Dongshaea marina: one gene and its partner. The protein of the gene in region 1 interacts with the protein of each later gene in a pairwise test. Links are inferred from orthologs where the notes say so. Each region holds a gene or a part of one and is shown in the gene's direction. Other genes may lie near its edges. The genes, in order: tpiA and pepT.

The links.
Region 2: the proteins of tpiA (region 1) and pepT interact in binary tests that used the Escherichia coli proteins (3 or more experiments, as listed by UniProt). The link is inferred for Dongshaea marina from one-to-one orthologs.

Annotation. Positions count from the first base shown.
Region 1 is NZ_CP028897.1:2,605,938-2,617,725, forward strand. The notes cover bases 4,162-7,004. They hold tpiA (triose-phosphate isomerase), read left to right. Parts: upstream 4,162-5,128; coding sequence 5,129-5,881; downstream 5,882-7,004. Other genes in these bases: DB847_RS12495 (methyltransferase domain-containing protein), read right to left, coding at 4,162-4,181; elyC (envelope biogenesis factor ElyC), read left to right, coding at 4,264-5,070; pfkA (6-phosphofructokinase), read left to right, coding at 6,229-7,004. Also shown: DB847_RS12480 (GGDEF domain-containing protein), read left to right, coding at 723-1,958; DB847_RS12485 (DUF1496 domain-containing protein), read left to right, coding at 1,955-2,251; DB847_RS12490 (MarC family protein), read right to left, coding at 2,342-2,992; more of DB847_RS12495, read right to left, coding at 3,408-4,161; more of pfkA, read left to right, coding at 7,005-7,191; DB847_RS12515 (sulfite exporter TauE/SafE family protein), read left to right, coding at 7,319-8,035; DB847_RS12520 (glutamine amidotransferase-related protein), read left to right, coding at 8,133-8,834; DB847_RS12530 (sulfite exporter TauE/SafE family protein), read right to left, coding at 11,688-11,788. UniProt on the Escherichia coli protein: Involved in the gluconeogenesis. Catalyzes stereospecifically the conversion of dihydroxyacetone phosphate (DHAP) to D-glyceraldehyde-3-phosphate (G3P).
Region 2 is NZ_CP028897.1:1,719,185-1,731,003, reverse strand. What follows is about bases 8,538-11,411. They hold pepT (peptidase T), read left to right. Parts: upstream 8,538-9,295; coding sequence 9,296-10,528; downstream 10,529-11,411. Other genes in these bases: clpX (ATP-dependent protease ATP-binding subunit ClpX), read right to left, coding at 10,592-11,411; DB847_RS08385 (sensor histidine kinase), read right to left, coding at 8,538-9,035. Outside these bases: DB847_RS08425 (glycogen/starch/alpha-glucan phosphorylase), read left to right, coding at 1-803; DB847_RS08420 (sugar phosphate nucleotidyltransferase), read left to right, coding at 1,000-2,034; DB847_RS24885 (GlgC family sugar phosphate nucleotidyltransferase), read left to right, coding at 1,956-2,231; DB847_RS08415 (substrate-binding periplasmic protein), read left to right, coding at 2,259-3,113; pgm (phosphoglucomutase (alpha-D-glucose-1,6-bisphosphate-dependent)), read right to left, coding at 3,159-4,808; replication initiation negative regulator SeqA, read right to left, coding at 4,838-5,362; DB847_RS08400 (alpha/beta fold hydrolase), read left to right, coding at 5,549-6,343; ybfE (LexA regulated protein), read left to right, coding at 6,449-6,769; flavodoxin FldA, read left to right, coding at 6,772-7,284; more of DB847_RS08385, read right to left, coding at 7,788-8,537; more of clpX, read right to left, coding at 11,412-11,819. UniProt on the Escherichia coli protein: Cleaves the N-terminal amino acid of tripeptides.

The DNA of each region.
Region 1 (11,788 bases):
TAATTCATCGGGCTCAGCTCTTTATCACCCACGCGAAGCTTGTTGGCTCAGATCAGGCTCCCGCAACCAATTCTTTTACACCCCACTGCAAATCAATTCATCGGGCTCAGCTCTTTATCACCCACGCGAAGCTCGTTGGCTCAGATCAGGCTCCCGCAACCAATTCTTTTACACCCCACTGAAAAACAATTCATCGGGCTCAGCTCTTCATCACCCACGCGAAGGCCGTTAGTTCAAATCCAACTCCCGCAACCCATTCTTTTATACCCCACAGAAAATCAATTCATCGGGCTCAGCTCCCTATAAACCACGCGAAGGTTGTTGATTCAAATCCACCTCCCGCAACCAATTCTTTTACACTCCACTGAAAATCAATTCATCGGGCTCAGCTCCCTATAAACCATGCGAAGGTTGTTGATTCAAATCCACCTCCCGCAACCAATTCTTTTATATCCCACAGAAAATTAATTCATCGGGCTCAGCTCTCTATACACCATGTGCAGACCTTTGGCTAAAACTTGGTCTGTGACAACTCACCTCCTGCTCAATATCACAGCAGAGGGTACAAGCTTCCATTGAGTTCTCACCAGAAGCAACTTCGCCCTCCTGAAGCGATACGGATAACACTTTAAAAAAATATCTGATGACTCTCCTATAATTTATTGAAATAAGTACAATACTTATTGATAAATCATAGTGTTAGCTAAATAACGAGGTTATTTGTGGATCAACCAGCATGGTTAAAAAAGGAGCCCCGTAAGAAGGAGTCAACTTGGCTGTACCTGCTTTTTCTGCTGTTTGGCATAGTTGCCATTGCGATGCCCTTTGTGCAATCACACTATATTTACCCAAAATTTGTCGAGCAACTCCTGAGACACACCGAGAGCCAGGCTTACCACACAGCAACCCACATGAGCCGGGAGATCCTTACCGATAATCCAGAAGGTAAGCTTAAGCTAATTCCAAAAATCCAGACCTACCTCAGACATGCCGCCCAGGATTACAACCTGTGGAAGGTGAAAGTATTTTCCTCAAGTGGCGAAGTGCTCTATTCCTCGCATCAGCGGGATATTGGAACTTTTAACCGCCACGATTACTTTCATCAGAAAGTCGCCAAAGGCCAAAGTTATAGCAAGGTCGTGAAAAAAGAGTCCCCCAGCCTGGAGGGGGAACGAGTAACCAGTGATGTCATCGAAACCTATATCCCGATCATGCGCCAGGGGCAGTTTTTAGGAGCTTTCGAGCTCTACTACAATATCACCACCAGCAAGGCATCCCTGGATCAACTGGTTAAGCGCTCCAATAATCTCTTGTATATACTGTCGGGAATCATTCTGTTGATGATTATTCTGGTACTACTGGTAGTCCGTCACCGGCTAAGAGAAAGAAAGCTTTATGAGGAGACACTGCTGCAACTGGCGAGTAATGATGAGCTAACCCGGATCTATAACCGTCGCTACTTTACCAATTTTCTTGAGTGGGAGATCAAAAAATACCAGCGATACCAGCACCCCTCCTGTGTGATCCTGTTTGATCTTGACCATTTTAAGAGAGTGAATGACAGCTTTGGGCATCAGGCGGGAGATGAAGTACTGATTGCCGTTTGCCAAAACTGCAAAAAGTTACTTCGCCAAAGTGATATCCTGGCACGTTATGGTGGTGAAGAGTTTATGATCTACTTACCAGAAACCGATATAGAGCAGGCACTGCAAGCCGCAGAAAAGCTTCGACACAGCGTAGAAGAGATGCAAATTACCTATCAGGGACAAGCTATCGGGGTGACGATTAGTGTTGGTGTCGCCTCCCTGACCGATCTTAAGCCCTTAACGGTTGATACCCTGATCAGCGCCGCCGATACAGCCCTCTACGCAGCTAAGAATAGCGGTCGGAATCGGGTTATTTACAACCGACATGCCGCAAGCCATAGTTCAACATCCTCCCCGGGAGCCATATCATGAAAAAACTCTTAACCCCTCTCCTGCTGAGTGTAAGCCTTGTTACATGCAGCGCGGTGGCAAATCAGATCAAGCTTGAGGGTGATATCAGCTCATTGGTCAACCGACCCGATCTTAAGGATATGTGTCTTTATAAAGGGCAACCCTACTCTGTTGGCTCAGTGATCCAGGCCGGTGAAAGTGGAGTCCTGTTACAGTGTGGCTATAAGGTGAAAAAAACCAGTCCGGATACCATCGCCAGTGCCGGAGAGATCAAACCGGATCGCCCACAGTGGGTTATCCTGAAACAAAATTAAGGTATGAAGAGATGTTACGATAGGGAAAGCCTTAACCTATAAGGAGCGATTATATTCCCTGATCCTGGTTAAGGCTTTTTCACAAGATAATCAGGGAAGATTTGGAAACAGCATATATGCGCCATGGATCCCAACGATCAACATCTGCATCCCCATCACTGCCAGGATCAGCCCCATCATCCGACTGATGAGTTTAATCGCTCCCTTACCAATAAAGCGAACCACTTCGGTACTAAAGCGAAACACCAGCCAGGTGATAAAACAGGCCACGGCAAATGAGGCGATGGTACAGGTCACTCCCACGATCCCGGCATCTGCCGAATAGCTCATCGCCACGGCAATCGCCCCTGGGCCACCAATCACAGGCGTCGCCAGAGGAAAGAGCGCAATACTCAGCGCACTATTGAGACTCTCTTCGCTATCCTCATGGCTGGGCACAGCCACCGAATTGTCTTGGCCATTGAGCAACTGGAAACCACACATAATGATCAGCAGTCCACCTACGATACGAAATGCGGGCAAGGTGATACCAAATAGAGTAAAGATAAGGTTGCCTAATACACAAAACAGGGCAACTAACACAAAACCGATCACGATTGACTGGGTTGCGATCCTGTTTTTTAAAGGCCGCTGCAGGTGACCGGTCAATCCTAGAAAAATGGGAGCCGTTGCCAAAGGGTTGATCATCGCAAACAGGGCGACAAAGGCTGACAAGCTAAACGAGATGTAGTGTTCAATCATAAGGTTCCCTGGGCAAAATTAAGTATTTTCTTTCGAAAAACACCAAAAACCACAGGGAAAATACCACAGCCATTGTTATTTTTGAATCATTATGCGTTATTCAGGCATAAGCATGGCAATCATAATGGCACCACCCTTTCAGCAAGGGCGCACTAGAGCATTTTTGGTTTAATCCGGGTCGTTATTCGCGACGCTCAAGTTCAAGTGCTGCTTTGAGCTTTGTTAAGCTGACCTTCCGCAGCAAGGGCGGAGTTGCAATGCAAGGTAGCGAGAAGCAGGGAGGCTGAACTGGAAAAGATTATCAGGGAGGATAATCGCTGCAGTAGAGCAACATGGATGTGACTTGCGAGTCAGCGATCAAAGTCAAAGCTGCTTTCATGAAATGAACCGGTTTACTCGGAAAACGCTCTAGCTTCTAACTTTTTTTAGCCATAAAGTGCATATAGCGCCCTAGGGATGCGTATGGTTCCTCCCGACAATAGCGCAGCTCCATCTCAAACAGTGTCTCGGATTGCTCACGCCCAACCTCAGGGTGGCGCATATAATCGTAGATCACCCGAACCCCGGTCTTACCTGAGATCGTAAAGCCAGCTCCCTCAAGCCAGCTTGCAACATCCTGGGGACGTTGTGGATTATTCGGCGTAAGCTTTTGAGTCTTACGGGTCTTAAGGCCTCGTTCGATGTAGTCAAAGTGTCCCATCAGCAAGCTGTGATACAACAAACCATCCCGGTTATAGAACAGCAATGAAAGATCCCCTCCCTCTTTTACAAAAGGATAAAGATATTCGAGGGTTGTTTCGGGATCTGCGAGCCACTCAAGAACCGCATGGCACAGCACCAGATCAAAGGGCTGCTTCAGGTGTTCTCCAAGCTCCTGGATCCCGCAATGCAGCAGGGTGATCCGCTCGCACAGGCCCGCCGCTTCAATCTGCTGGCGAGCGAGATCCAGCATCTCTGCCGACAGATCACAGAGCACCACCTGATGACCCAAAGTCGCCAGCTTTTGTGAGAAATACCCAAAGCCGCCCCCAGCATCCAGAACACGAAGAGGGCGGGTTCTGGTAGCCTGGTTTAAAATTTTCTGAAGGTCTTGCCACACCACCCGGGTTCGGATCTCGCCTTTTACAGAGCCATAAATATTCTTGGAAAATTTGTGTGCAATTCCATCAAAACATTGATCTTTAGGCATTTTATTCAGAAGTACTTCATTAAGGGGGCCTATTCTGACATAATCACCTCCAGGATAAAAATCATGACCCCGATAGGCTCAAATGTTCTGGCTCAAAAAACTGATCGGCACCCTGCTGATGCCACTCCCTTTCGCCCTGTTTCTGATCTTGATTGGCTTGCTGTTTCTTTGGCTCAGGCGTAAGAAAACCCTGGGAGCCCTGTGTATCATCCTGGCCTTTGTGGAGCTCGCCCTGCTTGGAACTCAGCCGGTAAGTAACCTGCTGCTGCGCCCGCTGGAACAGCAATACCCGGCATTTGTGCAACAGGCCAATCCCCTGAGTTATATCCTGGTCCTCGGCGCAGGCCATGTCAGTGATCCCAATATTCCGGCATTGAGCCGCTCCTCGGATGCATCCAGGGCCCGGGTGATGGAAGCGGTTCAGATCTGGCGCAATAATCCGCAAGCAAAAATTATTTTATCGGGTGCCGCCTTTAGCGATCCGGTGAGCGAGGCAAAAATCAACGCCAACATGGCTCACTCACTCGGAGTTCCACGCAGCCAGCTTATTTTGTTTGAAAACAACAAAGATACCGCAGAAGAAGCGCTGCATATTGCGCCAATGATCCAGGGCCAACCGACCGCCCTGGTGACCTCCGCATCGCATATGCCAAGAGCGATCCAGATGTTTCATCATGCCGGAGTGAAGCCGATTCCTGCTCCGACCTGGTATCTGGCCAAACAAGCACCCTACCCGCTTCCCCTGTGGGATAAACTACCCGACGCACGCTTTTTATACCGCTCAAGAGTCGCCATTCATGAATGGATCGGAATTGTCTGGTTAGATATCACCCAACTGTTCCACAGGGGCAACAATCTGTTTCATTCGGTAACGACGGGATCTATTTGACCCAATCGCCTGGGCTCTTATAATGGGCCCAGTTTAGACCATTAACGAGGATAGTCACATGAGACAACCATTGGTTATGGGAAATTGGAAGCTAAACGGCACCAAGGCCTCTGTAGAAGCGCTGATCAAGGGACTGGTTGATCCCGCAGCAAATGCAAGTAATGTCACCGTTGCTGTTTGCCCTCCGGCAGTTTTTCTCGATCAGGTTGAACGTCTGACCCAGGGAACTGCAATCAAGTTTGGCTCTCAAGACGCCGATATTCATGAAAACGGTGCCTTCACCGGTGAAAACTCCCCTGTCACGCTCAAAGAGTTCGGCTGTACTTATGCCTTAGTTGGCCACAGTGAGCGCCGTACCCTGCATGCTGAAAGCGATCAGGTTATTGCTGAAAAATATGCGGCAGTACAAAAAGGTGGTCTGCTGCCTGTTCTGTGTATCGGTGAAACTCTGGAGCAGTTTGAAGCAGGTCAAACCAACCAGGTGGTTGAAACTCAGCTCAAAGCGGTTATCGATCGCAATGGCGTTGAGTCTCTGGCTGATGCCGTCATCGCCTACGAGCCTGTCTGGGCTATCGGCACCGGCAAGACCGCGACTCCTGAGATCGCTCAGAACGTTCACGCCCACATCCGTAACTATCTGAAAGGTTTCAACGCTGAGATCGCCGCTAAGGTTCAGATCCTCTATGGTGGCTCGGTGAAGGGAGCAAACGCCAAAGGCCTGTTCGGTATGGAAGATATCGACGGGGCCCTGGTTGGTGGTGCTTCCCTGCAGGCAGATGAGTTTGCCAGCATCATCGAAGGTGCGAAGTAATCTGCTGCCCATAAGTGCAAGCCATAATGGAGCCCCGCCGGGCTCCATTTTTTTTATAACTCAATGCAAATCGTGATTTTTTTGCTATGCTCTTCAACCGGAACCAGTGGACCGAATGCAGAAATAAGATAAAAAACAGCCAGAAGCAGCAACAGAGTCGGCACTGAAACAGTTTGTAACTGTCGCAACAGGTGAGTTCACTCGTAAAATACACACAAAATCTCACTGCGACATATACTCACAACTAGAACTCATTTTTTAGTCAGTGAAAGAATTTATGCTCTGGATGGAGATCGTGAGCAAACAGCTTTTTACAACTTATAAATCAAAACATTTAGAGGCACACTATGGTTAAGAAAATTGGAATCCTAACCAGTGGCGGTGACGCGCCAGGAATGAATGCAGCGGTTCGTTCCGTTGTTCGCACAGCTCTGCATAATGATCTGGAAGTTTACGGTGTCTATGAAGGCTACCAGGGTCTGCATGAGGATAATATCGTTAAACTCGGCCGCCACAGCGTCTCAGACGTGATCAATCGTGGTGGTACCTTCCTGGGCTCAGCCCGCTTTCCTGAATTCAAAGAAGAAAAGGTACGCCTAGAGGCGATCGATAACCTGAAGAAGCATGGCATTGATGCTCTGGTGGTGATCGGTGGTGATGGCTCCTACATGGGGGCGAAGAAACTGACCGAGATGGGTTACCCCTGTATCGGTCTGCCCGGAACCATAGATAATGACATCGCAGGCACCGACTACACCATCGGCTTCGACACTGCCCTGAACGTGGTGGTTGATGCGGCCGATCGCCTGCGCGATACCTCATCTTCCCATAACCGGATCTCAATCATTGAGATCATGGGTCGCTACTGTGGCGATCTTACCATGAGCGCTGCCGTAGCCTCTGGTGCCGAATATGTGGTGGTTCCAGAGCGCGGACTGGATAAAGAGAGCCTGATCCGCCAGATCGATAACGGGATCCACAAGGGCAAAAAGCACGTCATTATCGCCATCTGTGAGCACATCACCGATGTCAATGAACTGGCCAAAGAGATTGAATCGGCCACCGGCCGTGAAACCCGCTCAACCATCCTGGGGCATATCCAGCGAGGTGGAACTCCAACAGCCCGCGATCGGATCATGGCAAGCCGTATGGGTGCCTTTGCGGTTCAGCTCCTACTGGAGGGCCAGGGCGGTCGCTGCGTTGGCTTGCAACATAACAAGCTGGTTCACCATGACATTATCGATTGCCTGGAGAACATGAAGCGCCCCTTCAACGAAGAGCTCTATCAGCTCTCAACCGTACTGTTCTGATCCATAGGCCCGGCCTGGGCCGGGCCTATGCTCTGTTGACGTTTTCAGGCCAGGAAACGTCAACAGAGCCTATATTCCCCCAAGCATTTTCACTATACTGGGTCATCCCCCGTTGTGAGACTCGGATATGCCTGATCCACAGCTGCTGCTCATCGCCAGCCTCATCACTCTGCTCGGCGCCTTTATTCAAAGTGCCATCGGCTTTGGTATGGCAATCGTCGCCGCGCCTGTGCTCTTTTATCTTGATCCACAGTTGATCCCTGCCCCACTGATCTGTGCGGCCCTGGCCAGCTGTGCCCTGAATATCTGGCGATTTCGCCACGCCCTGTCGATGAAGGGGCTCTATTGTGCCATTGGCTGGAGAATTCCCGGGACGATCGTCGGGGGTCTACTGCTGACGGTAGTCTCACAACGCATGCTCGGCCTGATGATCGCCCTGATGATTGGCATTGGGGTGGCAATAAGCCTGCTGCGCCTTTCGGTCAAGGCCACCCCGCTTAACATGGGGATCGCCGGATTTCTCTCGGGTGTGATGGGAACCAGCACCTCGATTGGCGGCCCTCCTATGGCGCTGGTGATGCAATCGGAGCAAGCCAATGCCATTCGTGCCAATCTGGCCAGCTTCTTTTTTATCAGCTGTGTGCTGTCACTTCTGATGCTCAGTTATACCGGCCATTTCGATGGCAAACTTGCTCTGTGGGGACTGGCCTTGATCCCCCCAGCACTATTAGGCAACGCTCTCGCCTATCTGGTGGTAGAGCGGATCTCTCCCAAGCTTCTTCACTATGCCACCATAAGCCTGTGTAGTATTGCCATGATCAGCATCCTGGTCCAGAGTGCCTAAATATCCAGCTGTCAGCACACAAATAGTACTTCTCCTCTATACCTGATGCTTTAAGCCTGATACATATGAGAGGTGTCAAATCGCTAAGGAGGAGCCGATGCGTCTTGGGATCTTAGATTGTGATCATATTGATGATCGAGAGAGTAATTATGGGGATTACTACTCCGAACGCTTTATTAAATGCCTCAAGCCGCGCCTGGCTGGCTGGACTTATTCAAGCTACCGGGCGATTGACGGTGAGTTGCCCTCTAGCCTAAGCGAGTGTGATGCCTGGCTCCTAACCGGGAGTCGCTATGATGCCTATGGTGATATCCCCTGGATCAGTGCCCTGAGTCGTTTTGTCGAGGAGGCTATCAATGCTGGTCACAAGATGGTCGGTGTCTGCTTTGGCCACCAGCTACTGGCCCAGGCCCTCGGAGGCCGGGTTGCCCCTTCCGAGTGTGGCTGGCAACTGGGCGTCCAGCATTATCAATTGCTGGCAAGTCGCCCCTGGATGTCAGGCGATGTTGAAACCCTGACTCTGCCGGTGGCCCATCAGGATCAGGTACAAAAGCTGCCTCAGGAAGCCAGTCTCCTTGCCCAAGGCGAATGCTGCCCCCACTTTATCTATGAATATCGCAATCAGATCCTCGGGATCCAGGGACACCCGGAGTTTGATCCGGCCTATCTTGAGATCCTGCTTGATAAGCTTTCAGATAAACTCACCCCGGAGCAACGTGAGCGAGGCCTGGCTTCTCTGGCCAACCCAAGGCTTGATTGTGAAAGGGTGCTCGACTGGATAGCAAACTTCCTGCGTTAAGGTGCAGGCTAGAGCATTTTCCGGATAAATGGGTTCACTCTCCATACGAGCCGCTTCGACTTTGAATGCTGACACGCAAGTCACATCCATGTTGCTCTACTGCAGCATCCTTGCTGCAGAAGGTCAGCTTAACAAAGCTCAAAGCTGCGCTTGAATTTGATGGGACGAATAGCGACCCTGATTAAGTCAAAAATGCTCTAAGTGTCGTTTGATTCAGCCTGGATTTATAGCTCGATAGAGCTGAGTCAATTAGGAGCTGCTCACCCGCTATCCATGCTGTTGAACTTAAGGCTCGCAGCTTGGCTCATGATCAACAATTCTGATATGCGGCAAAAATATCTGGCCGCGTCCCTCCCCCGTCACTGAGAGCCGAGGCTAGTCGTTCAACGTTCTTTTTTCGAGACCGGATGTCGAGCTGCGTAGTTCTGTGGAGGAGTGAAGTTGCTCCCAGAGCAAGGTAACGCGAGATAGGGTGAAAGTACCCCCAGGGTAATAGAACGAGAAGCAGGATGCTGAACTGGGAGAGATGACCGAGGGTGGTCATCATCGAGCTGGAGAGGTTTATCAGGGTTGATAAATTCACAGTACGAGGCGAGTTTTTGATTACTTTTGGCGATACAAAAGTAATGTGCTGCCAACACGCCAGCGATTATTCAGCAAAGCTGAAAATCATAGCACTGAGATAAGAAGCTTAGGCTCTTTGACATAAGTTACGTCATCAGAGCCTAACAGTACTAGCTATTTCGGATCACCAGCTTCTGCAGCTGCTGCACCTGGTCACGCAGGGCCGCAGCCTGCTCAAACTCCAACAGCTTGGCATGTTCAAACATCTGCCGCTCCAGTTTATCGATTTCGGCCAGTAGTTTATTGGCAGGCATCTGCCGGTAACGTCCCATGGCGCTGGCACTCTCTTTTTTAGCGCGAGCCTCATCGCTGGAGTCGCCGACATCCATCACATCGGTGACCCGCTTGTTGAGCCCTTTGGGGGTGATTCCATGCTCGTCATTATAGGCTTGCTGCAATTCACGACGGCGATCCGTCTCATCCATCGATTGGCGCATCGAATCGGTCACACGGTCGGCATAGAGGATCACCTTACCATTGATGTTACGGGCCGCCCGGCCAATGGTCTGGATCAATGAGCGGGTCGAGCGCAAAAAGCCCTCCTTATCCGCATCAAAGATCCCCACCAGCGAAACCTCCGGCATATCCAAGCCTTCACGGAGCAGGTTGATCCCAACCAGTACATCAAAGTGACCCAGCCTGAGATCGCGAATGATCTCAACCCGCTCCACCGTCTCTATGTCTGAATGAAGATAACGCACCCTCACACCATGCTCGGCCAGATACTCGGTGAGATCTTCTGCCATTCTTTTGGTCAATGTGGTTACCAGTACCCGCTCATCACACTCCACCCGGATTCGGATCTCGGAGAGCAGATCGTCCACCTGGGTCGATGCCGGTCGAACCTCGATTTGAGGATCCAACAGCCCGGTAGGACGGATCAGCTGCTCAATGACCTCATCACCACTGAGCTCCATCTCATAGGGGCCCGGTGTCGCCGACACAAACACCGCCTGGGGCATCTGGGCCTCGAACTCTTCAAAGCGCATCGGCCGGTTATCCAGAGCCGAAGGCAGGCGAAAGCCGTATTCAACCAGGGTCTCTTTACGTGAGCGATCCCCCTTATACATGGCTCCCAGCTGAGGTACGGTCACATGGGATTCATCAATGATGAGAAGCCCATCATCGGGAAGGTAATCAAACAGGGTCGGTGGTGGCTCGCCGGGAGCCCGGCCAGAGAGATAGCGTGAGTAGTTCTCAATTCCGGAGCAATAACCAAGCTCCTGCATCATCTCAATATCATACTGGGTACGCTCCCGAAGACGTTGCTCCTCAACCAGCTTGTTGGCCGATAGAAGCTGCTGACGGCGCTCGGCAAGCTCCTCCTTAATTGACTCGATGGCATTTAAGATCGTGTCACGGGGGTCACATAGTGGGTCTTAGGGTAGATAGTAAAGCGGGCAATCTTCTGCTCCACCTTACCGGTCAGGGGATCAAACAGGCTGAGCTGCTCTATCTCATCGTCAAAAAGCTCAATCCGCACCGCTTCACGTTCCGATTCTGCCGGGAAGATATCAATCACCTCACCGCGTACCCTGAAGGTGCCCCGCTCAAAGGCGGTGTCATTTCGCTTGTATTGAAGCTCAGCCAGACGCCTGAGCATCTGCCGCTGCTCCAACGTATCCCCGACCCTCAGGTGCAGCATCATTTTCAGATAGGAGTCCGGATCCCCCAGACCATAAATCGCTGAGACCGAAGCCACGATCACCACATCACGGCGCTCCAGCAGCGCCTTAGTGGCGGACAAACGCATCTGCTCAATGTGATCATTCACCGAGGCATCTTTTTCAATAAAGGTGTCGCTGCTGGGGACGTAAGCTTCCGGCTGATAGTAGTCATAATAAGAGACAAAATATTCCACCGCATTGCGCGGAAAGAACTCTTTCATCTCACCGTAGAGCTGGGCCGCCAGTGTCTTATTGGGAGCCAGGATCATGGTCGGGCGCCCGAGATTGGCAATCACATTGGCCATGGTGAAGGTCTTTCCCGATCCCGTCACCCCCAACAGGGTTTGGTGGGCCAGGCCATTATCCATCCCCTCACACAAACGCGCGATCGCCCCGGGCTGATCGCCTGCCGGCTCAAACTGACTGGTTAACTCAAACTGCCGCTCCATCCTCACTCCAACTGCCCCACCCGAAACTTTTTATTGTGAATCGATTGAGCAGGGAGAGCAAGGTAAATCCCGGGAAACATCCCTGTTATCTTTGTCCACCGGTAAAGCTAAATTTACAACAGCTGGTTCACCATAATCGCAAGATTGGCTGCAATTACCAGCAGGAACAGGCTATAGGTATGCTTATCACTTATCTTATGGCTGAGGTTCACCC
Region 2 (11,819 bases), 890 kb from region 1 along the record:
AGCGACTCCATGAGTACAAGCGACAGCACCTCAACCTGTTGCATATCATGGCGCTGTATCGTCGCCTGCTGGCGGATCCCGATTATGAGATGCATCCAAGGGTGTTCCTGTTTGGTGCTAAGGCGGCTCCAAGCTACTCCCTGGCCAAGAACATCATCTATGCCATCAATCGGGTTGCCGAGCGGGTTAACAACGACAAGCGGATCAAAGATAAGCTGAAAGTTGTGTTCCTGCCCAACTACCGCGTCACCCTGGCTGAGAAGATGATCCCGGCCGCCGATGTCTCAGAGCAGATCTCGACCGCAGGTAAGGAGGCATCCGGAACCGGTAACATGAAACTGGCCCTCAACGGTGCGGTCACCGTGGGTACCCTGGATGGAGCGAACATTGAGATCGCCGAAGAGGTGGGCGATGACAACATCTTCATCTTCGGCCTGACGGTGGATGAGGTCCGGGCCCTGAAGGCCAAGGGTTACCACCCTCAGGATTACTACTACGCGAATAGTGAGCTCAAGGCGGTCATCGACTGGCTGGATAGTGACTTCTTCACTCCGGGTCATCCGGGAGAGCTCTCCCCCATCAAGCAAAGCCTGCTCGATGGCGGCGACCCCTACCTGGTTCTGGCGGACTTTGAGAGCTACTGTAAGGCACAGACCGCTCTGGATAAGGCGTACCGGGATCCGAAGCGCTGGGCGAAGATGGCGATCATCAACGCCACCAGCGTCGGTAAGTTTAACTCGGATCGCTCCATTGAAGACTATGTGAACTACATCTGGAGCCTGGAAGCCTGCCATGTAGTTTAAAGCGGGCTAACGACTCAATCAAAAGCCGCCTCAGGGCGGCTTTTTTACTTTGGCCTTTATCTCCCCCTCCCTTGAGCTCTATCATCCAGTTGGTTAACCAGGGCCTGAGGTATTACGCTTTAAGCAGACAGTGGGTGTTTTCTGTGCTAAGGCTCAGGGATCCTCAGCGTTCGTCACATAGCCACGGAGTATCGTTATGACCAACAAGCCCGCGGTTCCAAAAAAAACAATAGGCATGGTTCTCGCCGGTGGAAAAGGCTCACGCCTTATTCCCCTGACCCGCAATAAATCAAAGCCCTGCGTAGCGTTTGGCGGTCAGTACAAGATCATCGATTTCGTGCTTAGCAACTTCTTTAACTCGGGGATCAAGAATGTCTATATCCTGACCCAATATCACTCCTATACCCTGAATAAGCATATCCGCGACTCCTGGGGGCGAAGAACCGGCATGGACGAATTTTTCGATGCCATCTCTCCCGAAACCAGCAGTGAGAGTGAGGCCTGGTTTCAGGGCACCGCAGATGCGATAAACCACTATCTGAGGTTTATCGAAACCTCAGATGCCGATTACGTTGCCATTTTCGGGGGCGATCATATCTATAAGATGGATATCCGCCAGATGATCGATGCCCACACCCGCTCTCAGGCGGATATCAGCATCGCGGCGCTCGAAGTGGGTATCGAAGAAGCCAGCCGCTTCGGGATCCTGTCCGTCGATAACATGTCCAGAGTCACCGCCTTTAGCGAAAAGCCGCAAAACCCCGCCACCATTCCGGGCCGGGCCACCTGCCTTGCATCCATGGGCAACTATATTTTCTCCCGTGAAAAATTGATCTCCATCCTCAAGGAGGGCAAGCAGCACCACAAGGATCTGGATTTTGGTATGCATGTGATCCCCATGATGCTACGCCAGAGTGATCGGATCTTTGCCTATAACTTTAATGACAACCTGATCCCGGGATGCACCCCGAGGAGCGGGGTTACTGGAAAGATGTGGGCACCATTGACTCCTACTATGATGCCAACATGGATCTCATCGATATCTCCCCTCACCTCAATCTCTACAATTACCAGTGGCCCATCTATTCAGGATTTAGTAATGACCCGCCGGCCAAAACCGTTTTTGATGACGATCACCGCCGCGGTCAGAATCTGGACTCCTATGTATGCGGAGGCTGTATCACCAGTGGTGGCCTGGTGCGCCGCTCCATCCTCGGACCCCGCTGCATGATCCACAGCTATAGCCTGGTGGAGGACTCGATTCTTGCCGAAGGAGTCGTCATCGGCCGGGCCGCCAAAATCAGGCGGGCAATCATTAACGAGGGAGTGATTATCGAAGATGGGGACTGCATCGGCTACAACCATGATGATGACCGGAGCAATGGCTATACAGTCACCGAATCCGGGATCGTGGTCGTCAGCAACTGATCCCTTGCTTCACAAGGAAACCTGCCGATGAAGGTCAACCTAAACAGGAGCCGCCAGCAGCACCCGGGGAGCAAAATTATTGGCACAATGCTGGTGATGTCGCTTCTGCTCTATGCTGGTCAGCTAAACGCAACCAGTACGATCGGCTCTGCGCTCTGGGCCACCCCGGAATGGCAAGGCTATACCGATAAAGATGGCAGCGGCCTGTATAACCAGATGCTGGAGGCCATCTATGCTCCACAAAATATCCGGATCAAGCGCAGCTACGTCCCCTGGAACCGGGCCCTGAGATTAGTTCAGTCCGGACAGGCAGATATGACAGGGGCTGAGCTCAAGGCTCCCGGCTACCTCTACTCAAGGCATCCCATCATCGAAAACATTGAGGTGATCTGGTTCAAAAAGAGCACCCTCCCCAACTGGCAGGGTCTTGAGAGCCTCAAGGGGCTATCCGGCCGCTGGATCCTGGGCTATACCCAGCACATGGAAAAAGATCTGGTTCGCTATCTCAGAGGGCAACCAACCAAGTCCCGCATCAAGGCCGCAATGCTGGTGACCAAGGATCGGGCCGACTACTACCTGGATAATGTGATTCAGATGCAGCAGACCCTGGATGCAATAAAGCCTGTCCCGGATCCCTCCCTGTATCGCAAGCAGGTCATCAAATATGACCGCCTATACTGGTTGTTTGCTAACACCGCCCGGGGCAAAGCTCTCAGGGCGATATTTGACCGGCGATTCGAGCATCTCTATTGCTCCGGAAAGCTGCGCGAGCTGTACCAGCGCTGGCAGATGATTATCCAGTACCCAAGGCTGGAGATCGACTGCGCTGTTCACCTGAGCGCACCTTCAGACACAAAGAGCGGCTCTGAGCACTCCCCATAAAAAAGGCCGCTCAGTGAGCGGCCCTGCATCTTGGTCAAGCTTAGGCTACACGCCGGCTTTGGCCAGGGTATCCGAGACAATCTGCTGGGCTTCAGCCTGGATCTGCTCCAGATGATCTTCACCCAGGAAGCTCTCCATGTAGATCTTATAGATGGACTCAGTCCCCGATGGGCGCGCCGCAAACCAGCCATTTTCGGTTACTACTTTCAGGCCACCGATGGCAGCACCATTACCCGATGCCTTGGTCAGCTTCTCGACAATCGGCTCTCCGGCCAGGGTCTTAGCCTCAACCATTTGTGGGCTCAGCGCCGCCAGAACCGCCTTCTGCTCGGTATTGGCAGGAGCATCGATACGGCGATAGACAGGTGAACCAAACTGCTGCTGCAGCTCCTCATAATACTGCTGTGGATCCTTACCGGTCACCGCCAGGATCTCGGCTGCCAACAGCCCCAGGATGATCCCATCCTTGTCGGTGGTCCAGACAGTACCATCCTTGCGCAGGAATGAGGCACCGGCGCTCTCTTCACCGCCAAAGCCAAAGCTTCCATCCAGCAGGCCATCCACAAACCACTTAAAGCCTACCGGTACCTCTTTGAGCTCACGGCCGATCGATTTCGCCACCCGGTCAATCATTGAAGAAGAGACCAGGGTCTTACCCACGGCCGCATCGGCAGACCAGCCTTTACGGTGGGTGAACAGGTAATGGATCGCCACCGCCAGGTAGTGATTCGGATTCATCAGGCCCTGCTTGGTCACTATGCCGTGACGATCGTAGTCAGGGTCATTACCGATCGCGATATCAAACTTATCTTTGAGTTCGATGAGTGAGGCCATCGCATAGGGACTGGAGCAGTCCATGCGAATTTTACCATCCTTATCCAGGGTCATGAAGGAGAAGGATGGATCCACCTGGTAGTTCACCACATCCAGATTCAGACCATAACGCTTGCCGATCACATCCCAGTAAGCAATGCCCGAGCCACCCAGAGGATCAACACCCAGATGGATGTTGGCCTTACGGATCGCATCAAAATCGATCACCTGCTCCAGGTCATTCACATAAGGGGTGACATAGTCATACTCTTCAACCCACTCAGAAGCCAGCGCCTCCTCATAAGGCAGCCGCTTCACACCGCTGAGTCCATCTGCCAGCAGCGCATTGGCACGGTTCTCGACCAGTTTGGTGATCTCACCCTCGGCCGGGCCACCGTGTGGTGGATTATATTTATAGCCGCCATCCTGAGGTGGATTGTGAGAAGGAGTGATCACAATGCCATCGGCCTTATCGGCAGCCCCGTTACGGTTATGGGTCAAAATCGCATGAGAGATCACCGGGGTTGGGGTATAGCCATGACCCTTTTGGATCCGCACCTTCACGCCATTGGCTGCAAAGACCTCAACCGCAGTGACGAAAGCCGCCTCTGACAGGGCATGAGTATCCATGCCGATATACAGGGGTCCCTCAATTCCTTCTGAGGCGCGATACTCTGCAACCGCCTGTGAGACCGCCTGGATATGAGCTTCGTTAAAGGATTTCGCAAATGAGTTGCCGCGATGGCCAGAGGTTCCAAAGGCTACCTTTTGCTCAGCCTGTGATGCATCGGGCTGATTATAGTAATAGGCGGCAACCAGTCTTGGGATGTTGGTCAGATCTTCTACCTGGGCGCGCTGCCCAGCACGTGGATGTTGTGCCATAGTCTTCCTTTTCCAGCAAATAAGATATTCTAAATTCTGTCGCAAACAGCCTGGATCAGAGATTTGTTGTATCCCATATTCTCCATCAGCTGAATCAGTATATTTCGTTTCCGGCTCGTGTTGGTGTTGGTGATCACCCAGTAAGGGGTTTGCGGGATCGGTCGTGGCTTAGTGGTTTTTCCGGTCGCCAACAGTTCCTCCTGGCTCCTGGAAAAATAGACACGTTTACGGCCCCGGATATCCGCAGCGCGGATAAACGCCTGCTGTTGATCCTGGTAGAGACAACTTAGGATCCGCATAAAGCGTGCGATCGATGTCTCTTCACTCTGGGTATCAATACTCGCTAACAACTCCCCCGTCGAGGGAAGGTGTGCCATAGCCTGCTCACCCGACTCTGCACCCTGCGGAGCTAGCGATCCGGCATGAGTGGTTGCCGCCACCGGAGCCTGAGCCTGCAGCAAACGGCGCAAGATGTCGGATGCACTTTCTCCGATATGACGGGTCTGACTGGCTATGTAAAAATACAGTTCGTCATCGACCTCAATAGTTTTCATAATGCGTCTGACCAATCCAATAACAGATGAAACAGCGCCGATTATACACAGCCTCAATGCGCTCTGAAAGTGCTCCTTGCATTGAGCGCCGATCCTGGCTGCCGATAGCGCAAAGATGCGCCAACCTTGGCATTGCGCCGATGCCAAGGCAAAATAAACACAATCTACCAACAAGATACAAACATGATGCAACTTTCTTATCGGATCCTGGGACAAGGCCAGCCGATCCTGTTACTCCATGGACTATTTGGCGATCGAGGCAATCTCAACGTAATCGCAAAACATCTTGAGCCCGATATGCAGGTGATCTCGGTCGATCTCAGAAACCATGGTGACTCCCCCCATAGTGATACCCACGACTATCCGTCGATGGCCCAGGACATCCTCAAACTTCTCGAAACACTAGAGCTCAATCAATGCCACCTGCTTGGCCACTCGATGGGAGGCAAGGTTGCGATGCAGCTTGCCCTCATCGCACCTGAGAGGATCCTAAGCCTGATGGTGGCAGACATGGCCCCGGTTCCCTACACAGAAGATCGCCATAGCGCCGTCTTTAAAGCACTCAAACAGGTCGAACAGGCCCGGGTATCCAGTCGTCAGCAGGCCGAACAGCTTCTCTCGACCCAACTCGACTGCCCCGCTACCCGGCAGTTTTTATTAAAATCCCTAACTCTGAAAAGTGGCTACGGCCAGTGGAAGTTCAACCGCGCCGCTCTTGAGGCTAACTATCAAAACATCATGGACTGGCCGTCACAGGATAGCCAATATCCCGGACCAACCCTGTTTATCAAGGGAGGAGAGTCAGACTACATCCAGGCCGCCCATCAGCAAGCCATTGCCGGGCTGTTTCCGAACGCCCAAGCCAAAGTAATCCTGGGTACCGGCCACTGGTTACACGCAGAAAAACCCAGGTTATTTAACCGGACAATCAGCGAGTTCCTCTGCAGCGCGGTTAACAGTCAAACGGGAACTATGATATAGTCTTTGGTTCGCAAAAGGATTGCCGGTTTCGGGTGGAAAAACCCTGTCGGTAAAAGAACAATCGCTCGAACCTCGAGAAGCTAACGGGTTACACTGCGGAACATTATGGCAAAACAACAAAGCGATCGGATCACTATCGATCTTTTTGCAGATGAGAAACGTCCTGGTCGTCCCAGAACCAACCCTCATCCCCGCTCCATGCAGATGAAGATCAATAAGCGCAATCAGCTCAAACGAGATAAAGAGAAGGGCTTGCGCCGTATTGAACTGAAAGTCCAGCAGCCAATCTTCGAGCAGCTCAACCGTTTAGCTGAGGCCTACAGTATCAGCCGTAGTGAGTTGATTGTTTCAATGCTTGAGCAACAGATTGCTGAGCATAACACCCATCTGAATATAAGTGACTCCCATACAATAGGTGAAAGTTGATTATGGCAAAAATAGGTCTGTTTTTTGGAAGCGATACAGGAAATACCGAAGCGGTAGCTGAGTTGATCCAAAAAGAGTTTGATGACTCTGTGGTGGAGATCCACGACATCGCAAAGAGCACCAAAGCAGATATTGAGCAGTTTGATACACTGATCTTTGGCATTCCCACCTGGTATTATGGTGAAGCCCAGGCTGACTGGGACGATTTTTTCCCCGAGCTTGAGAATATCGATTTCACTGGTAAGACCGCAGCAATCTTTGGTTGCGGTGATCAGGAAGATTATGCAGAGTACTTCCTGGATGCGATGGGAACCCTGCGCGACATCATAGAACCTCGTGGCGCCAAGATCGTCGGTCACTGGTCGACCGATAGCTACGAGTTCGAAGAGTCCAAGGCAAAGATCAGCGATGATATGTTTGTTGGGCTGGGCATCGACGAAGATCGTCAACCTGAGTTAACCCAGAGCCGGATCACCAGCTGGTGCACTCAACTCAAACAGGAGATGGGGCTCTAATCCCCCTCTTTCACCGCAGGGTAGGCTCTCTGCCCTGCGCTTGCCCCCGACCTCCCTCTGCAATCGAAACTCTCAGGCAGCGCTGGCCTCTCCTATTTTGAGCCAAATCAAAAGCTCCGACAGAACTTAGCAACATTTTTTTAAAAAAGATGATTGTCGTGGGAACTTTCTACAACTTAGGGGACTCTATATATATGCCACTGCAATTAAGCACTAAGCCTTGCCCAGCAATCTACTTCGCTGGGCTTTTTTTTGGCTGTTATTTAGGATCTGCAGTTGGCAATTTTTTCATCCAGCAAGCCTGTTGATGTGTGGTCTAGTTGCTCTACCTAAGCATCCGATAACGCTGCTGGGAGGAAAAATAGCCACAGCTCTTCGGGTTGTGCCTAAATAAGGCCTGTTCATTGTTGCTCACCACTGATTTAGAACCGCGTAGCTCGCGTCGCGAACAGATCATTTTCAGGGGCAACAGGTTCTAAATTGGAAACATCAACAGAGCCTGGTTATTGTTGATCGGTTGGGAAGCGGATAAAGAAAGAAGTTCCCTCACCCGGGACACTCTCACAGCGCACCTCACCCGATAAGCCTTCAATCAGGTGATGCACTATGTTCAAACCAAGCCCGGTTCCACCATCATCCTCTGCGGTGGTAAAGTAGGGCTCAAAAATATGCGGGAGTACATCGGGCGCGATCCCCACCCCGTTATCCCGAACCTCGAGGCTAATATTCTGTCGATCCACCGTAAGAGCAATCACTATCTGCTTAGACTCCCTGTCATCGACAAAAGCGTGGCGTACCGCATTGATCAATAGATTGGAGAGGATCCGCGAGAACGAACCAGGATAGGTCTCGACGGTTTCATCGACATCCAACTCGGTGATGATCTCGATCTGCTTCTTACGATACAGAGGGTGCAGGGTCTCCAGCAGCTCCTCGGTATATTTCCCGAGATCAACCTGGCGACGCTCGTCATGAAACTGATCCCAGGAGAGTTGTTTCAGGTTTTCAAGAAGATGCAGCGAGCGCTGCAGATTCTTTTGCAAGATATCGTGTGATTCACTCAAGGTCTCCATAAACTGATTGAGAACCGACTTAGTCAGCCCCTGCCCCAGTGCCTTGGTGAAATTCTTCTGAGCCACCTCAATCACACTGACGGCCCCGATACAGACCCCGAGCGGTGTTTTCAGATCATGAGAGAAACCGGCCAGCATCTCACCACACATCGCCATCTTCTCCGACTCCACCAGATGCTGTTGCAGGCGGTCCAGCTCCCGCTTCACCAGCCGGTGCTGGGTCTCGGTGAGCTCGAGACGCCCCTGCTGCTGCTCTAAGAGCTGCATCGCTTTTGCAAGGGCTTCACACTCAGTCTCATTATCTTTGCAGGGCGGGATCTGCTCCTCAAGATTGACAATCCCCTTTGAAGTACCTTGCTCATTGGGCACCCCAATCATCACCAGCCACCCCTGGGGTTCATAAGCAACCGGGTAGGCATCGAAACAGAGCTTGGGATCATTCCTGCTGGTAAAACAGAAGCACTCGCCGGAATGGAGTCGCCATTTGTCCGGCTCAAACCCGCACATGGGAGTCTTGAGATCTAAAAGGCTTTCAAGAGAGGCACCCTGAGTAACATCGGGTAATAACTCACGGATCCGGCTTCCCCAGCCGACGACCCTGAGCTCATCATCCAAGGTTAAGGTGCAAGCACTGTGATTTAAGCATTCATCAGCATCAATTACAGAGCATTTAGCCATAAAAAATCCATATCTATATCTATATCTATGAGTGTTCCTGTATCCTCTCTTGCCCTCATGGCAAGGCTCACCGGAGTTAAACTCCTACAACCCTAAGTCAAGCACAAAATCATCAAGAGTCGGTAACATTTATATAAAATAATTCTAGAAAACCATTTAGTTATCCTTTTCTAAACAAAAGATCCCGGGTCAAATCGCAATTTACCTCTCCCTTGCCCCGCGGTAGGATAGCTTTCTAATCTTTCATGAATGGAAAAAAAATGGATAGCCTGGTTTCACGATTTTATGAATTGATCGCCTTCAATACTCAGTCTAATGAAGCGTGTAGCGACTGCCCCTCCACCCCGGGTCAACTTGAGCTGGCTCGCCATCTGGAGCAGCAACTCAAGAGCCTGCAGCTTGAAGATATTAACCTGGACGAAAATGGCTACCTGACCGCCTGTTTACCCTCAAACAGTCAGAAATCGATCCCGACTATCGGCTTTATCGCCCACCTGGATACTGCTCCGGATTTCAGTGGTGCCAATGTGAAGGCGCAGCTCATCGAAAACTACCAGGGACAGGTGATCCCCTTAGGCGACAGTGGTGAGATCCTTTCCCCTGAGGAGTTTCCCGAACTAAACCACTACCTGGGAGATACCCTGATCACCACAGACGGAACCACATTGCTCGGTGCCGACAACAAGGCCGGTGTCTGTGAGATCCTCGAGGCCATCAGCTATCTTAAGCAGCACCCGGAAATTGAGCATGGCCCTATCCTGCTTGGCTTTACCCCGGACGAGGAGATTGGCCGTGGAGCCGATCACTTCCCGATGGACCGCTTCCCGGCAAAGTGGGCCTATACAGTCGATGGTGGGGAGTTAGGTGAGCTTGAGTATGAAAATTTTAACGCCGCCACCGCTACAGTCATCATTCGCGGCAATAATGTTCATCCGGGAACAGCCAAAGGGATCATGGTCAATAGCCAGCACCTGGCTGCACGCTTTCACCTGGAGCTTCCCTCAGAGCAAACTCCGGAGTGCACCGAAGGCTACCAGGGCTTTTTCCACCTGATCGGCACCACGGGCTCGGTTGAGCAAACCACCCTGACCTACATCATTCGCGACTTTGAGATGAAAGGGTTTGCGGCACGTAAACAGCTGATGGAGAAGATGGTTGCAGAGTTTAACCGCAGTGAAGGAGTCGAGCGTTTTAGCCTGCACCTCGAAGACAGCTACTTCAATATGCGCAGCCAAGTCGAGCCCCACATGCATATCGTAGAAACCGCTCGCCAGGCGATGGAGAATCTGGATATTAAGCCTAAGATCGTGCCGATCCGTGGCGGAACCGATGGATCTCGCCTCTCCTATATGGGTCTTCCCTGCCCCAATATCTTTACCGGCGGCCATAACTTCCACGGCAAACACGAGTATATCTCGGTGCAATCGATGCACAAGACAGTCGCAACCCTGGTCGAGATCGCCCGCCTGACCGCCGAGCGCGTTAGCGATTAATCGCAGATCTCAGGCATAAAAAAAGGAGCCAATGGCTCCTTTTTTGTCCGTCAAACGGCTGGATTAATCGCCACTGGCTGCAGAGGGCTCTTTACTCTCATAGATGAGGATGGGATCGGACTCACCGTTCACCACAGTCTCATCGATCACCACCTTGGCAACATCCTCCTGGGATGGCAGCTCATACATGGTATCGAGCAGAATATCCTCCACAATTGAGCGCAGGCCACGAGCACCGGTCTTACGCTCCATCGCCTTGGCGGCAATCGCCTTGAGCGCGTCATCACGAAACTCCAACTCAGCGCCTTCCAGAGCGATCAGCGCACCATACTGCTTGGTCAACGCATTCTTAGGCTCCTTGAGGATCTGAACCAAGGCCTCTTCATCCAGCTCGCCCAGAGTGGTCACCACAGGCAGGCGCCCGATAAACTCAGGGATCAGACCATATTTGATCAGATCCTCTGGCTCTACCTGAGCAAAAATCTCGCTCAGCGAGCTGTGATCATCCTTGGAGCGAACATCCGCACCAAAACCGATTCCGGTTCCGGTTGCCACACGACGCTCAATCACCTTATCCAAGCCGGCAAAAGCACCACCACAAATGAACAGGATCTTGGAGGTATCAACCTGCAGGAACTCCTGCTGAGGGTGTTTACGTCCGCCCTGAGGTGGTACCGAAGCAACCGTACCCTCAATCAGCTTGAGCAGAGCCTGCTGAACACCTTCACCCGACACATCACGGGTAATGGATGGGTTATCGGACTTGCGTGAGATCTTATCGATCTCATCGATATAGACGATGCCTCGCTGGGCCTTCTCTACATCGTAATCACACTTTTGCAGCAGCTTCTGGATGATGTTCTCGACATCCTCACCCACATAACCGGCTTCGGTCAATGTAGTCGCATCCGCCAGGGTGAAAGGCACATCCAGGAAGCGAGCCAGGGTCTCAGCCAGCAAGGTCTTACCCGAGCCAGTTGGGCCGATCAGCAGGATGTTACTCTTGCCCAGCTCAACCCCGCCTTCCATATCACCGCTACGCAGGCGCTTATAGTGGTTGTAAACAGCAACCGCCAGAACCTTCTTGGCATGCTCCTGCCCAATGACATACTCTTCCAGATGGGCCCGAATCTCATGAGGTGTCGGCAGGCGATCCCGCTCTACCTTCTCCGCGACGATCTCCTTGATCTCCTCGCGAATAATATCGTTACAAAGATCGACACACTCATCGCAAATATAAACAGAAGGGCCAGCAATCAGTTTGCGCACCTCATGCTGACTTTTGCCGCAA